2 regions of the Oceanobacillus iheyensis HTE831 genome follow, and region 1 is predicted to be linked to the other one. Evidence: predicted binding sites of a transcription regulator. Region 1 holds the regulator's gene; the other holds the start of a gene.
The links. Region 1 encodes LexA, which represses DNA repair genes until DNA is damaged. Its sites were predicted from a motif close to CGAACATATGTTCG; they were not measured.
Positions count from the first base shown of each region.

Region 2: OB_RS07115 (DNA polymerase IV) is a predicted target of LexA. The motif match lies at 4,078-4,091, and genes of this name have one in related genera.

Region 1 is NC_004193.1:1,707,901-1,716,774, forward strand. Features, by position in the region: partial or broken gene OB_RS08605 (TrkH family potassium uptake protein) at 1-414, shown strand, start outside; gene OB_RS18790 (peptidoglycan DD-metalloendopeptidase family protein) at 503-1,342, shown strand; partial or broken gene OB_RS08615 (manganese catalase family protein) at 1,448-2,278, opposite strand; gene OB_RS08620 (hypothetical protein) at 2,421-2,681, opposite strand; gene lexA (transcriptional repressor LexA) at 2,817-3,440, opposite strand; gene OB_RS08630 (YneB family resolvase-like protein) at 3,730-4,368, shown strand; gene OB_RS08635 (DUF896 domain-containing protein) at 4,452-4,685, shown strand; gene tkt (transketolase) at 4,769-6,769, shown strand; gene sirA (sporulation inhibitor of replication protein SirA) at 6,926-7,384, shown strand; gene OB_RS08650 (DinB family protein) at 7,538-8,005, shown strand; gene OB_RS08655 (methyl-accepting chemotaxis protein) at 8,226-8,874, shown strand, end outside.
Region 2 is NC_004193.1:1,405,310-1,414,183, reverse strand. Features, by position in the region: gene OB_RS07135 (NAD(P)/FAD-dependent oxidoreductase) at 1-295, opposite strand, end outside; gene OB_RS07130 (hypothetical protein) at 480-1,235, opposite strand; gene OB_RS07125 (Spx/MgsR family RNA polymerase-binding regulatory protein) at 1,449-1,856, opposite strand; gene dacB (D-alanyl-D-alanine carboxypeptidase/D-alanyl-D-alanine endopeptidase) at 2,098-3,477, opposite strand; gene OB_RS18145 (YjcZ family sporulation protein) at 3,696-3,791, shown strand; gene OB_RS07115 (DNA polymerase IV) at 4,110-5,360, shown strand; gene OB_RS07110 (peptidylprolyl isomerase) at 5,611-6,219, shown strand; gene OB_RS07105 (sensor domain-containing protein) at 6,568-8,253, shown strand; gene OB_RS07100 (twin-arginine translocase TatA/TatE family subunit) at 8,328-8,546, opposite strand; gene OB_RS07095 (FAD-binding oxidoreductase) at 8,666-8,874, shown strand, end outside.

The sequences.
Region 1 (8,874 bases):
TCTACAGGTAGTGGTATCAAATTAACTACTTTTATCGTTATTGTATTAGCTGTAAATGCTTACCTAAGAGGAAAAAAAGAAGCTGTAATATTCAAACGGTCCATACCAGGTCAAGTAGTTCATCGTGCTTTAGCTATCACAGTTATTAGTTTGTTAATGGTAATTACTGTGATTTTTTTACTAACCATAACGGAGGACGCTCCTTACCTTCACATCATTTTTGAGGCGTTTTCTGCATTCGGTACAGTAGGTTTATCGATGGGGCTAACTGCTGAACTTAGTGAAAGCGGGAAATTGCTACTATGTATATTAATGCTAGCAGGAAGAATAGGTCCGATTACCTTAGCCTTTGCTTTAGCGAGAACTTCCAAAGGGAATATAGGCTATCCAAAGGATGATGTATTTACTGGATAACAAGAAAATAGACGATTTACTTAGGTGGCTAGTCCTGTCGGGCTGGTCACTTTTTTCATATAAATACTAGAAAAGGGAGGAGAATTATATGCCATTTCGAGATTACCGGGTAACATCTCCATTTGGATTTAGAAGAGACGTGTGGTCAGGAATTGGATTTACTTTTCATACAGGAATAGACTTAGTTAAATCTCATAAAGCAAATATTCAAGCATTTACAGAAGGAAAAGTCATTTTTGCTGGTATGGGTAGGACTGGTACTGGCTTAGGTGGATTTGGAATTGTTGTACTTCTTCAAGATAAAAATAACCGAGGCCAATTATATGCTCATTTGGATAGTGTCTCCGTACAGCCTGGTCAGTTTGTGAAAAAAGGGCAAGTAATAGGTAAACAAGGTGATACAGGAAATGTAACCGGTTCCCATTTGCACTATGAAGTACGTAAAAAAGCCGAGAGTCAACCACCTTATGGTTGGACATCTGATAGAGTAAATAATTGTTTAGACCCTACGAAATATTTACAAAAATTTAGTGATAACAAGACAATTATGGAAGATATTCAAACTGGATTGAATCGGAAATATGATACAGGTTTAGCGGTTGATGGAATAGCTGGTCCATTAACAATTAAAGCAGCAATCAAAGGTTATCAAATAGAATTAAATAAGCAATTCAATGCAAATTTAACAGTTGATGGTATATGGGGACAGAAAACTAAATCTGCTACAGTAACAATAGCAAGTGGTGCTAAAGGAAATATTACATGGATACTTCAAGCAATGCTTTATATTAATGGAGAAGATCCTAAAGGGTTAGATGGTATTTTTGGCGATAATACAAATAATGCAGTGAGATCTTTTCAACAAAAAGAAAGTATTTTAGTTGACGGGAAAGCAGGAAAAGTAACTTGGGAGAAATTATTCCTGTAACTTTAATATAAATCAATAAACATCAAAGTTAAGGGGATTTTAACTTTGATGTTTATTGATTTCGTGATTTCGTATAAACATTGAATACTATACTTAAGGAGGTTTTTACATTTTAGATGGTGGAGTATTGTAATATAGTGGGGGAGCTGGTGGTAATTTAGGTGCACCTCCCCAAAAAACTGGTTCGCTTACATATTTATATTCTCCTCTTCCATCAAAACTTGGGCCATGTGCCCATCTACCTTTTTTACTTTCTTCGCCTTCTGAGAAATTAAATAGTGTATACGACACTTCTTGAAACTCTTTTGATCTAGAGAAAGTTGAAGGGACAACAATATCATTCTCCCTTTCTTCAAGTTCTCGTATTGCAGCAAACCATTGATTTTGATGATAAGTATCTCTTGCAATTAGGAAGGATAACAAATCTCTTACACCTGGATCATCTGTCATATTATATAAACGAGTAACTTGTAATCTTCCCTGTGACTCGGCTGTAAGGTTAGCACGAAAGTCCGCTAGTAAATTCCCGCTGGAAATAATGAAATTTGCAGACCAGCGATTTCCATTACTATCAGCTGGCATAGCGCCAAGTCAACTAACAATAGCATGTTGTGGGTTGGAACCACCTAATATAGCTGCTAAAGCAGGATCTGTGTCATAAGCATTTTTCTGCGTTTCAAATGGTGCATCGTTTAATAATCGAGCAATCATTGTAGCTAACATTTCTACGTGCCCAATTTCTTCTGTTCCAATATCAAATAACAAATCGCGATATTTTGGTTCTGCTCTAGAGTTAAACCCCTGGAATAAATATTGCATCATTACACTAATTTCCCCATATTGTCCACCGAGTACTTCTTGTAATTTTCTAGCAAATACAGGATCAGGTTTGCTTGGTTTTGCTTCGAATTGCAATTCTTTAAAATGATAAAACAAAGATTATTCCTCCCTCCATGTAATAACCAATTAAGTATATGCAGATAAAAAGTCTGACATTCTTATACTAAACAGATTCTTACACTATTTGATTTATGTATTAGAGAGAGGTTGAATAAGATATATAATATAAGTATATTTTTTATAAAATGAAGACAGTGATCTGGTACCATAAAGCAAGCACGATTAATAATCCGGATGACCCTAACTTAAGTATATTTTCTTTTGACTTTATATTTTTTGTTTCTAATACTTCTAACGTTGTAACAATAATTAAGATAATACATAAGAAAGGTAATGTTAAGAAATCGATATATTTGGTTAAATAATAAATACCTAGTACCATTGCTATGACAGCAGTGGGAATATAAAACCATCTTCGTTGGTAGAATTTATCTGACATTTGATCTCACTCCTCCTATTCTCTAATATTAGGATATTAGTTTGATTGCAAATTTATGTACAAACTATGTAGATGAATAATTCTTTGCATATAAAAAAAGAGTTTAGCTATAGAATTTTAGCTAAACTCTTTTTTTTAATGTATATTTCGATATAATCCAATCACTTTTCCAAGGATTGTTACATTATCATAAAATAATGGTTCCATTGTGGCATTTTCTGGTTGAAGTCGAATACGATTTTCTTCTTTAAAGAATCGTTTTACTGTTGCTTCATTCTCCTCGGTCATCGCTACAACTATTTCTCCATTCACTGCTGTGTTCTGTTGTTTAACAATTACCATGTCTCCATCTAATATGCCTGCCTCAATCATACTTTCACCATCAATTACAAGTACAAATACATTATCGTCAGGACCGGCACTTGAACTTGGAATTGGGACGAACTCTTCAATATTTTCAACAGCTGTAATTGGTATCCCTGCCGTTACTTTACCAATTACAGGTGCATACCGTGCCTCATCTTTTGGTAGTTGTTGCTCCATTTCTAAATCAATAATTTCAATTGCTCTTGGTTTAGTAGGATCTCTTCTTATATATCCTTTATTTTCCAATCTCTCTAAATGTCCGTGGACAGTTGAACTGGAAGCGAGTCCGACTGCTACGGCAATTTCTCGAACTGATGGTGGATATCCTTTTAACTTAACTTCGCTTTTAATGAAGTCAAAGATCATTTGTTGTCTTTTTGATAGTTTTGTCATCAAACGTTCACCTCTAGCATAGGTTTTTATTAATGATAGTTTATCATTTTACTATAAAATAAGCAAACACTCGTTCTAATTTTTTGTTGACAAGATCATATGTTCGGTATATACTTTTAATCAAATAAGAACAATTGTTCTGCAAACGGAGGAAAGGGGCTTTGAAATCATGCTAAAGAAAATTTACTAGAACCGATGCTTTCTATGTGGTAGCATTTGCCTTTAGCGCTCGCTTTTTTATATTTCTCTATGGTAACGAGCGGTTAATTGAAACAGGAGGAAGTTAGGATTGAAAGCAGTAGTATATTGTCGAGTTAGTACGGATAAACATACCCAAGAGTCATCCCTAATACGCCAACGAGAGGAATTGCAAACATTAGCAAGTAAGCTAGACTTTACGATTGTTGATTGTATCGAAGAACAAGCAAGCGGATACGATATCGAACGGGAAGGACTTTTTCAACTTCTTGAATATTTTTCCAGTAAAGAAGCGGATTGTTTATGTATTCAAGATGAAACTCGATTAGGGAGAGGGAATACAAAAATTGCACTTTTTCATCAATTAGGCAAACTGAATATTCCTATCTACACAGTTGCTCACGAAGGTGAGTTAGTATTAAATGAAGCGGATTCGATGGTATTACAAATTGTGGGTATTGTAGAAGAATACCAGAGAAAAATACAAAATATGAAAATAAAAAGAGGAATGCGAAGAGCGGTACGCGAGGGATATCGGCCGGAAAAAAATCTGAAACAAATCGACCAGTCTCCCGGTAGAGATCGATCCGAACTACCTATAGAAGAAATTGTTCGATTAAGACAAAACGAGCTAACATTTAATGAAATTACAAAGGTACTAAATGGTTTAGGTTACAACGTTTCGAAAGCTACTGTACACCGTAGATACCAAGAATATCAAAATACTTGAATCTGAAATCCAGGTAGAGTACGATAAAAGTCAGGATGTGAAATCCTGTCTTTTTTTATTTTAATTGCGGGGAGGTAGACACCATGTTATCTAAGGATAAGTTAGATAGAATTAATGTTTTGTCTAAAAAGTCCAAAGAAGAAGGATTAACAACTGAAGAAAAAGCAGAGCAGAAAAAACTTCGTGAAGAATATTTAAAGAATGTACGAAGCTCTTTCAAAAACCAGTTAAGTACAGTGACCGTTTTAGATCCAGAAGGTAAAGACGTTACTCCCCAAAAGCTTCGTGATTACCAAGATCGAAACAAAAAACATTAAATTCTATTAGTCATGCTTGTTGTCATGATAAATTCAATATAGAATGGATAAGTAAAGGCTTTATTTTGAAAGGGGTAGGCAAAATGTCAGGCAAGGTAGAACAATTATCAATAAATACAATTCGTACTTTATCTATTGACGCAATTGAAAATGCGAACTCAGGACACCCTGGTTTACCAATGGGTGCAGCGCCAATGGCGTACACATTATGGACAGACTTTATGAATCATCATCCAAAAAACTCTAAATGGTTTAACCGTGATCGCTTTGTATTATCAGCGGGACACGGATCAATGTTACTATATAGTTTATTGCACCTTTCTGGATACGATGTATCTATTGAAGACCTTAAAGGATTTCGTCAGTGGGATTCCAAAACTCCTGGACATCCGGAAGTACATCATACCGATGGTGTAGAAGCAACTACTGGACCTTTAGGACAAGGTATTGCGATGTCAGTGGGTATGGCTATGGCAGAAGCTCATTTAGGCGCAACGTTTAATAAAGATAAATATTCTGTAGTGGATCACTATACGTATGCCTTAGTAAGTGACGGTGATTTAATGGAAGGGATTTCTCATGAATCCGCTTCTTTAGCAGGTCACTTAGGTCTAGGTAAACTTATTGCTCTATATGATTCTAATGATATTTCATTAGATGGAGATCTAGATCGTTCTTTCTCAGAGGAAACGGAAAAACGTTTTGAAGCTTATGGTTGGCAAGTATTGCGAGTGGAAGATGGAAACGATGTAAATGCTATTCGTGAAGCAATTAAAGAAGCTCAACGTAATACGAAGCAACCAACACTTATTGAAGTGAAGACAATTATAGGTTATGGTTCTCCAAATAAATCAGCTTCTGCTGCTTCGCATGGTGCGCCACTAGGTGAAGATGAAATAATATTAACAAAAGAATATTATGAGTGGGAACATGAACCATTCCATGTACCAGATGAAGTATATGCTGATTTCCAAGAAAAAATCGTTAACGATGGTGAAAAGAAAGAAGCTGCTTGGAATCAACTGGTTGAAGAATATAAAAAATCTTATCCAGAATTAGGAGAGCAATTCGATTTAGCAATCAAAGGTCAACTTCCAGAAGGTTGGGAAAAAGAACTTCCAATATATGAGCCTGGAAGCAGCATTGCAACTCGTGCATCTTCAGGTGAAGTGTTAAATGCAGTAGCTAAAGCAGTTCCTAACTTCTTTGGTGGAAGTGCAGATCTAGCTGGATCTAACAAAACAACCATAAAAGAAGAAGGCGACTTTACAAAAGAAGATTATTCTGGACGTAATGTATGGTTTGGCGTACGTGAACACGCTATGGGAGCGGCATTAAATGGAATGGCCTTGCATGGAGGTTTACAAGTATTTGCTGGAACGTTCTTCGTGTTTAGTGATTACCTTCGCCCTGCTGTTCGTTTAGCAGCAATTATGAATATGCCAGTAAACTTTGTGTTTACTCATGATTCTATTGCGGTTGGTGAAGATGGTCCGACTCATGAACCAATTGAACAATTAGCATCTTTAAGAGCAGTTCCAAACTTATCACTTATTCGTCCTGCGGATGCGAATGAAGTACAAGCTGCATGGAGACTAGCTCTTGAATCTGAACATCAGCCAACAGCGCTTGTTCTTACTCGTCAAAACTTACCAACACTAGAAGGTACGAAGGAAAATGCGTACGAAGGTGTGAAAAAAGGTGCCTATGTAATTAGTAAATCTGAGAAAGAAACTCCAGATGCACTATTACTAGCTACTGGTTCAGAAGTTCAATTAGCAGTGCGTGCACAAGAAACATTAAAAGAAAAAGGTATCGATGTTCAAGTCGTTAGCATGCCTTCATGGGATCGTTTTGAAGCTCAAGAGGATGCATACAAGAATGAAGTACTACCAAAAGAAGTGAAAGCTAGAGTAGGAATCGAAATGGCTGCTTCATTTGGATGGGAACGTTATGTAGGTCTTGATGGCAAAGTAATCGGTATTAATCGCTTTGGTGCATCTGCAAAAGGTGATAAAGTTATTGAAGAGTATGGATTCACAGTAGAAAATGTTGTAAAACATGTGGAAGACTTATTAAAATAATAGGTCCATATAGAAGAAAGGCGATTCCATTAAGGTTTCGTCTTTCTTTTTATATTTTTAGTTGGATTCGACAAAAGAAGAAGTTATTTGCGAACTAATTTGACAACATTTGAAAGTCTACCTTTCTATAATAGTTAATAGAAGGGGGAATACGGTATGAATGCATACTCTATTTATTGGATCAAAGAACCAGTCGCTAAAAGCTATTTTCATAAAAGTGATTTATTGCATCGTTTTTTTAATGAATATGAGAACGACCCCGAAAGAAATTATTTGATTAAACAGTTTACATTTATAACTCAGAAGTTTCATTTGTATAAATTTGCTATGCATCTAAAACAATTTTCATCACCGAATATTTATGTGAAGCGAATAGGCAACCGAATTCAAATAAAACGAGATCAAGAAGTACTGTTTCTATATGTAGAAAATGGAGGGTTATCGCTACGATGTTCCAATCTCGAAGCGGCCGTATCGATTTTATTCCCTGTATTAGAAGACATTCATCCTTACTTTTTCGTACAAGGGCAAGATAACAAGCATTTTGGTTGGATTTCTCCAATGTCTTACGAGGATAAAAATGAATTACAACAAGTATTATATTCTTATTTTTAAAGATATAGTGGGTTAAAGATATAGTTAAGGGGAACGGAATTACAATCTATGTAATTTAGATTGTAATTCCGTTTTTTAGTGCTAGTAAAGAAGGGTTACTCCAAGTTATGTAGAATAATACCTATTATAATTAGTAGAAGGTAGGTTAGTTTTGTGAAAAACGAGCATGAAGTATTGTTTAATCAATTAAAGACGTATCGCAATGAAATTCTATTAGCGGTAGAAGAGGTATCATCGATTGAAGCGGAAATCATACCGGAATATTTTAATAACAATATTCGTTGGAATTTAGGCCATATCTTTTTAGATCAACTTTTATGGTTAGAAGCATTAACGAAAGAATCTTCAAGTACTACTAAAGCGTTTATGGAATGGTTTGGATATGGAACTTCACCAGATAATTTCACCTCGAAAACACCGAGTTTTGAAGAATTAAAAGATTTGCTAAGGCAACAACCTACAGAAATTGAAAATTGTTATGGACACTTACTCAAAAAAGAATTTCCTCCGATTGAAATGGGGATGTATACAATTGAACAAGTATTAATTCGAACGATTTTTCACGAAGGAATGCATCTACAAGCAATAATGGATATTAAGAAACATATCCGTAGTAATTAACTAGAAATACTCATCCATTTTACTTATATTGTTTTATAAACCAAATATTAACATTATATTAATATTAAATTGGTACAATACGTAAGTATCAGGACTATAGAACTATTGAGAGAGTGGGATGAGCTACATGATTTTATATTTAAAAAAATTTTTTTCAAAGACATCATTTAGGTTAAGATTACTTATATTATTCATAAGTTTAACGGTATTTTCCATTTCTATGGTTGGGATTATCTCTTATTATCAAGCAAAAAATATTACCTTAGATACTATAGAAGAGCGATTAGTAAGTGAAACAGAACTCATGGGGTATATCTCTGAAAATTTACACTTTACATACATAAGTGACCCCGAATACTTTATGCAACAATTGAATTCCAATATACGAACACAGAAAGAAAGGCTAGAGTCAGATGGAATTGATTCAGAATATGTGTATATTCGTAATGGAGATGTTACTGCTTTTCCAGTTAGTGAAGGTGAAATACCGTCCATACCTACTTCACTTATAGCTGAAATAGAGGAGAACGGAGATGGGCAAGTTACTAGAAGTATTGATGGAGAAGAATATACAATTTCTTTTCAAACAATGGATGAAGTGAGCGGAACTTATGTTGTATTTGTACGTAATGCTTCTTTTATGTCTCCAATTACAAACATGGGAAATATCATAGTGTTAATAATTATTGCTAGTGTTCTTGTTTCTGTGATTCTATTAATAAAGTTTATCAAATCATTAACGACTCCTTTAACTGATTTACAGGCAACGATGAAGGAAGTGAAGAAAGGGAATTTCTTCATTTCTTCTCCTAAGACAACGATTCCTGAAATTATGTCCTTACATAATAGTTATAATATTATGATGAATT
Region 2 (8,874 bases), 300 kb from region 1:
TCACTTCACTATTATCCAAAATAACACGTTGTTCGTCACGATTCACCTCAGTTACAGTGTCATAAATTAAACGAACGCGCTTCGGATTAACAGCATCAGTTAACATAAAGCGAGCTTGGTTCGGATTAATCGTACCTGCTGCTACTTCATGTAGCCATGTGCTCTCATAATGGTAATTATGTTTGTTAATAAGTACAATTTCAGCTTCATCTGCTGATAATTTTTGTGTTAGACGTCTTGTTGCAACAAGTCCTGCATAGCCAGCTCCAAGTACAACAACTTTTGGCTTACTCATAAATCATTTTCATTCCTTTCCATCATTCTATAAATGTCATAAAAGTAGTATAAGCCCTATCATCTATAGCCATTCATCCTACAAACGCATAGAAACTTATTACTCCATAAAAATATAATATCAAATTTTTTTAGAATAGGCTAATTTTCCTCATGAATGTTATAAAAAACTCGACTTACATATATTATTCTTTATTAGAAGTCTCCGGATCTTTTGGCTCCACTCCACCATCGCTAGTATCTTCTTCCTCTTTATCAGTGTTTTCTTCTTGATCTTCCGTCTCGTCACCTTTATCTTCCTCTTCATTTTCAGAATCATCATCTGGATCCGGCAGTGTCGGTTCTGTAGGAATTTCGGTGTTTTCATCTTCACCACCTTGTTCATTATCTTCAGTTTGGTCTTTACCACCATCACCTTGATTGTCGTTATCCTCATTATAGTTCTCATCACTATCCGAATTAGAATCATTATTTGGCTTTGTATCTTTGTCTTTTTCCCCGTTATTCGTAGAAGAAGTCTCTTCCTCTGAATTATCAGGCTCCGAACTAGAATTAGATGTATGGTTTGTTACAAAGGTAACTTGTTTCTGTGATTGATCTGAATTACTATATTGTGGTGTTTCAATCGTAGCGTCCACTTCGTCTTCTTCTGTAGATGATGTTTCTTTATCTATATTTCCAGAAGTCAACGCGAAAGATCCATTATCGCCCCGCGCTAATAAATTTCGCGGCTTATATATCTCTTTTCCTGAAAAGACAACTTTTTTACTTAACTGTGTTAGACCGGAAATTTGCATGGATTGATTTTCTAATGTATTTTTCCTAACAGTCGGTTTATCTTCTCCCGTTGTTGCATTCATTCTTGAAACCCCAATAATAACAACTACCATAAGGGCAAAAAGTATCCCGAGATTTACAAAGAGTAACTTTTTATTTCTCATCTTCCCGCTCCTAATTTAGACTATATGTAGATATCTAGTTGCACTCTTCACTATTGTAAGCCTAATTCGATAATTTTTTCAAATCTTTTTTCGGATTCGACACCCATAAAGAAGAATTTGTTTTAGGAAATGGAAATAATTCAATCTTGTTATATAGGATAAAAAGGGATGAAAAACCGCTTAACGATTCTTCATCCCTTTTTCGTCTACATATTAACCTTTCACGAGACCTAGATCTAATTTCCACTGTAACCACAAGTGTTCTCTTGTTTTTCTTGGAAGAAATTGTCGTATATCGTCTTCATGATAGCCTACTTGAAAACGTTTTTCATCCATTAATATCGGACTTTTTAATAACCTAGGGTGTTCGTGTATTAATTCTAATAATTTTTGTAATGGTAATTCGTCTAAATTTAAATTAAGTTCCTTAAATATTTTTGAGCGTGTAGAAATAATCTCATCTGTTCCTTCTACCGTCATTCGTAAGATTTCTTGTAATTCATTAATTGTTAACGGTTGTCTTAATATATTTCTTTCTTTATAAGCTATTCCGTGTTTTTTAAACCACTGTCGAGCTTTTCTGGTTGATGAACAAGATGCTCCGTATATATTGACTGTCATGTTCATTCTCCTTATTTTTTTTGACATTCTTAAAGAGGACATCTAGCATCCTACATCTATACCTTATCACCGAAATGTGGTAAAACTATGGTAAAGTAGTGGAAAATTATTTCTTTAATAAAGTGAAACTATGCATAAAGCTAGGCATTCGTTTCCAGCTTTGAAAGTTAGTCCCACGGAGGATTAAACTAAAGTCCTTGTACCGACCAGGCATATACTGACACAGTGGTAAATTTAAACACTATACCTTTGCTAATTCATGTTCATGTAAGTAAGTGACTATTTCATCCTCAATCTCTTTACCTATTTCTCCATCAATTAAATTATTCAACAAAATGGAGAAGATCACCCTTTGGTCCGTTTCCATTTTGATGTACCCAGATAAAGTACTTACCCCTTCTATTGTTCCAGTCTTTGCTTTAACAGAGAGCCCCTTCATTCGTTCTCGTAAAGTCCCACCGACCATTCGATTCTGCTCGCCCGCTAATGGTAAAGTATCTAACAACAAAGGAAACCATTCTTCCGTTTGAATACAATGTAATAAATGGGTCAATTCATTTGCGGGTAACAAATTATTGTGCGAGATTCCGGAACCATCCTTTATTTGCAACGTCTTCATATTTACTCCATAGGACTGAATTTGTTCTTTCATTACCTTCAATCCCGCTTCCCACGTACCTTCTTCATATACAAAACGTCCCATTTCTTTTACAAGCATTTCCCCAATTCCATTATTACTTAGTTTCATAAATGGGATTAAGATCTCTGCTAATGTAGGAGAAGAATGTACATGTATACACGCTGTACCGCTTGGAACGGACCTTCCTGTTTTAGATTTATCCTTTATAGTTATCCCCGTTTCATTTAATGCTTGCACAAATGTATTTACTACATAATCTGTCACTCCCCATACAGCCATCCACTCTTTCCTTATGTCTTGATTAATACCGATTTTCCCTTTTATATAAATACGATTACCATTATGTTCTCTAGTAATGCACAATTCTTCTTCCTCAGCGTGATCTACGGTAACTGCATGATTCTCTATCATGACATAAGATGTATTAGGATACAGTTGATACTCAGGAGGATCACCTAATTGACCTGGTTTAATAATAATTTTTACAGACCCAGTATCATAATCCTTATCAGGAGATAGTGTTAATGCTGATACTTCCGCTCCATAATAATATTGTGCATCCGACCAAATTAAATCCTCCGATAAACGTATGTCATCGTACCATGTATCATCCGCAATAATACTACCTGTAATTTTTCTGATACCATACTTATGGAGTATAGTTGCAAACCTCTGATAATCATTCAATTGCAATGTAGGATCGCCTTTTCCGACAATATAGACATCTCCTTCCCACACATCTCCAACAAGTTTCCCTTCTAACCTTATCTCCGTGGTAAATCTATAGCCGGGCCCTAATATTTTTAAAGCAGCTACAGCAGTTAGGATTTTCATATTTGATGCAGGATGAAGACGTATATCTCCATTATGACTAAAATAAATATCCCCCGTATCCGCAGATCGTACACTTAAACCAAGTATCCCCCCTGCCCATTTTTCTTGTTTACTGATATATGTTATAAGCTCTTTCAATACTCTCACCCCTGTTCTCAAGTTGAACTATATCTAATATTTATATTTCTACAGAAACGAACGAGATTCCTTTTTAATCGTAAACATATATACGTGCCGTAATTCATATGTCATTGAATGAATCGTCTACATTTTTCTTGTGATTTTATGTTCACGACTAGTTCATCGGCCCTCCCTGTTCTTATTTCCACACATATAATAGTCATATATCGTAGGAGGTGGTAAGTATGAGCGAATATGAAAAACGTGGTGAATTTGGCTTTACTTTTTTAGTAGTGTTGTTTATTTTGCTTATCATAGTCGGCGGCTCTTACTGGAACTAAAATTAACCCCTCTTCATGATTAAAATTTCTTTCCTCCTCTCGTATGTATCGGATTGAAGGATGCTTCCTGCATCCTTTTTTTATTGCGCAGCAATATTTTAATTTGTGTGCTGTATATAATTAAATACCTCAATCAGCATCGCCTGGTGATGTTGAGACAAAAAGACCAATCCGAATGATTGGCCTATGAACCTGCTTCAGAAATATACTTCGCTTGCCTATGTTCTTGCTTGCAGTTATCCTGTAACAAATTTCCATTGTTATTTTTTACTGTTCTACATATAATAGAACATACGTTCTTATGAAAGGGTGATAAATATGGATTATTCCAGTTATCCACGTAATGATGTTCTATGTATTGACATGCGTTCATTCTATGCGAGTGTAGAAGCAGTCAAACTCGGATTAGATCCGATGAAAGTAATGCTTGCTGTTGTTGGCGACCCCAACCGATCGGGAAGCATTGTGCTCGCCGCTTCTCCTGAGTTAAAGCGACGTTATGGAATAAGTAATGTCAGTCGTTATTTTGAATTGCCAGATGACCCGGAAATTCATATTGTCCCTGCCCATATGGCAGACTATATACACATGTCTTTGCAAATTACTGATTTACTACAGCAATATGCACCTATAGAGGCAATTCATCCTTATTCGGTCGATGAAGTATGGATTACAGTTAATGGTTTACAACACTTATTTGGAACCCGAGAAGAAATTGCTGAAAAAATTAAAGCTGATATTTTAGATTCCTTTGGTATTACTTGTTCCGTTGGAATTGGTGATAATAAATTTTTAGCAAAAGTTGTCATGGATCTTCATGCAAAAAAACAAGGAATTGCGGAATGTACGTATGAAGATGTGAAAGAAAAGCTTTGGCCACACCCGATTGAATCTATCTGGGGAATCGGCAGAAGAATGAAGCGAAATTTGAACCGAATGGGCATTATTACGTTAGGCCAGCTTGCGAATTATAATCTTGACCATTTAAAAAAACGATTCGGAGTAATGGGAGAGCAACTTTATTGGCACGCATGGGGAATCGATTTAAGCCCTGTGTTCGGTGATTTTTCAAAACAAGAACAAAAAGGCTTTGGGCATGGTATATCTTTGCTACGTGATTATACAAAAGAAGATATTCCTTATTGTATTCTCGACCTCTGTGAAGAAGTATGTCGAAGAGCTCGTACAGCAAATAAATCAGGTAGAACCATTCATTTAGGGATTTCTTATTCAAAAGAAACTGGCGGAGGATTTTCTCGATCACAATCCATTGATCTTCCAACAAATATTACCTTAGATGTTTACGATATTTGCATGCAATTATTTAATAAATTTTACGATGGTAAAAGTATGGTTCGTCATGTATATGTCACACTAACCAACCTTAAAGATAAGCAGGAAACACAGTTGGACTTATTTGAAGATCGTACGAAAAAAAATGATATTGGATATGTCATGGATGCAATCCGCGATAAATATGGATCCACCGCCATTCTGCGTGCATCCAGTTATACCCAAGCTGGGATCACTATAGAACGAAGCAAAAAAATTGGCGGGCACTACGCTTAATATAAAGGGAACCTTCATTTTGTCATGTAATACTGTCCGATACATGCGGGATAAACTAATGCACATTCTGAATTCCAATCATGTAAATTCATGCTATAATGACATTAAAGTGGGACGATGCACTAATATGAAGCTATATTTATCTCCGTGTTAGCGTCTTCTTCACACATTTCACTTCTCTGTCTAAGGAGGTGAAATCGAAGTTTTATGGACAAGTCCTCACCGTGATTAAAAACAAAGGAGAACTAAAATGAAGCAAAGATATCTATTTATACTAATGCTAATGATAACTCTTCTTTTATCAGCATGCGCTGATACCGAAGAAACACCGAGCGAAGAAACTCAATCGGAGGATAATCCGATAGCTACTATTACGATGGATAATAAACAAACTATTACTGTGGAACTTTATCCTGAAATTGCTCCTAACACAGTAACTAATTTTATTTCTCTAATTGAAGATGGCTTTTATGATGGATTAACTTTCCACCGGATTGTCCCCGAATTTGTTATCCAAGGTGGCGATCCTGAAGGAAATGGAACTGGAGGACCCGGATATTCTATCCCAGGAGAATTCACTTCGAATGGATTTGAAAATGATTTAATCCACGAACGTGGTGTCCTTTCAATGGCTAGAAGTCAACATCCTGATTCGGCAGGATCTCAATTTTTTATTGTTTTAGACAAAGCCGACCATCTTGATAAAGATTATGCAGGGTTCGGAAAAGTCATTGAAGGCATGGAAACGGTAGATAACATTGTGGAACAAGGAACTTCTGGACAAGAAGTTCCAACCATTAAGGAAATAACTGTAGATACCAAAGGACAAGACTACGGAGAGCCAGAAAAAACAGAATAACCAAATAGACTTGTTGATAATGGTAATAGAGAGTATTTAATAGGATCTCTAGAAGCAGGATGCTGTGCTAACTAATATGATCTTTCCATGGACATCGATTTAGCTAACTCAGAAAAGAAAGCACTTTACTGAGTTAGTCTTATCTCGTCCTCCCCCCTCTATATAAGAGTAAAACTCTATCTTCAAACTTGTACGTCCCGCAAAAACATCGAGAAATTCTATCTCCCTCAATTAAAAATGTTCTAACCTATACATGAAAATATTTCATATTTTTCGTCAATTTCCATAGCTATGCAGAATCAAATCTAGTAAAATAGAGTGTACATATACATAAGCGAGGTATTCTTCATGAATGAAAAAAGAAAACATTATTTAACTGATAGTAGGGTACAATCCGCAATAAATCAGACAACTATGTTTTCCATCATAGATGTGAATGGGAATTTAATATATGCGAATGATTCTTTCTGCAAGCGTCTAAATTACACCGAAGAAGACATATTTGGCAAACCGTTTAATAGAATACTAAAGTCACCTTTCCCCCTACATATCGTAAGAGAACAAAATAAAAAAGCTGTTTGGAAAGAGGAAATTCAAATCCAAACAAAAGATGATACCACTTGTTGGTTTGAAGCATCGATGGTACCTTATTATGATCAAGATGGAAATCCAGATAAAACGATAACAACTTACTATGATATTACTGCAAGAAAACATTATGAAGAGTATATCGAAGGAATTGCATTTACGGATTATTTAACGAAGTTACCGAATCAGAATCAACTTTATCATTGGATAGACGAACAACAAATAGATATCAATAATACAAAGGCCATATTATATATTTCTTTAGATCGATTCAAACAAATTAATGAAGCTTTCGGTAAACGTATTGCAGATAAAGTTATTAGAATGGTAGCAGAACGATTGCAAAACTTCCAAACGAAAGATAACTTTCTGTTTCGTAAAGATGGAGATGAATTTGTTGTTATTATAAAAGAACAATTAAATCAAGAGGAATGTATGGCGAAAGCAGAAAGTATCGTAAATAAGTTGCGCATCCCATATAAAATACAAGATAGCCAAATTTCAATAACGGTTAGCATCGGAATTCGTTTTCCTTACAAATCCGCCTATACGAATGGGCACTCTAAGTATGATGAAATAGATACTTCCATTAAACAAGCAAGAAAAGCAATGGATCTTGCTAAAAAGAAAGGTGGAAACCGATATTGTATACATGCTCATCATCAGGAAAAACCTCTGGAACGGGGCTATATAATAGATTTAGAATTAAAGGAAGCCCTAGCTCGCGAAGAGTTCAGCATTATGTACCAACCAATTATTAATCTTAAAAGTCATAAAGTAGTTGGTGCAGAAGCGTTACTACGATGGAATAACCGAGAGCTTGGTTTTGTTTCTCCTGATGAATTCATACCCAAATTAGAGGAATCTGGAATGATTATCTCTGTCGGAAAGTGGATATTAGAAAATGTCTGTAGAAGGATGAAATCATGGCAGGAAAAAGGCTTACTCATGCAACGTATTTCCGTAAATGTTTCTCCAATACAATTTAAAGATAAGTACTTTGTACAAGACGTGAAAGAAATACTCAATGATACAATGCTAGATGCCTCATATCTTGAGATTGAAATAACTGAAAGTACGATTCTTAATCTAGAAAGTTCGATGTTGACCATTTTAGAATTAAAGAGCTTAGGAATGCATGTGTCTATTGATGATTTTGGGACAGGTTATTCATCGTTAAGCTATCTAAAACAACTTCCTATCGATACATTAAAAATTGATAAGTCATTTATCGATGATCTTGATCGAGATGGAGAAATTATTACAAATACAATCATTAATATGGGGAAAAATTTGCACTTCCGTATTATTGCTGAAGGAATTGAAAGTGAAAAACAGCTCGAATACTTGAAAAGTCAGCAATGCCACGAAGGACAAGGATATCTCTTTAGTAAACCTGTTCAACCCAATGAAATTATGACAATGTTACTACAGCAACCATCATAAAAATACACGCTATAAACAATATTCCCAAATAAAAAGACGCTTAGTTCAATTACTGTTAAGCGTCTTTTTCACTACTATTTATTATTATTGGAAGAAGATTGATTCAACTGCTTTTCATTTTTTTTATCTTTCTGTTCTTCTTCATCCATCATACTGTTCGCAGAAGATTTAAATTCACGTAGAGTTTGTCCAGCAGCTTTTCCAATTTCAGGTAACTTTTTAGGTCCAAAAATGATTAAAGCGATAACAATTATTAGGATTAGACCTGGTATACCTATATTTGCGATACCCATAGGATATCACCTCCATCCTGTCCATATTATAAACCTTTTTTCAATATTTTTAAACACTTTGCTATACATTTAAAAAGTCAGACATAAAATTTTATAACTACTAAAAAGGAGTGCTCCACATGGAAACAACCATTACTTCCTTGATAGAAGAATTAAGCAAATATTTAGAAACAGCACAAATCACTCAAAACGAAACGCTGTTAGAACAACATAGTAAAGACGAATCTTACCACGCACCTCATAAGCCATTAGCTGTCATATTTCCTAAAGATACGACAGATGTCCAACACATAACGAGATGTTGCTCACAGTTTAAAGTACCAATCTA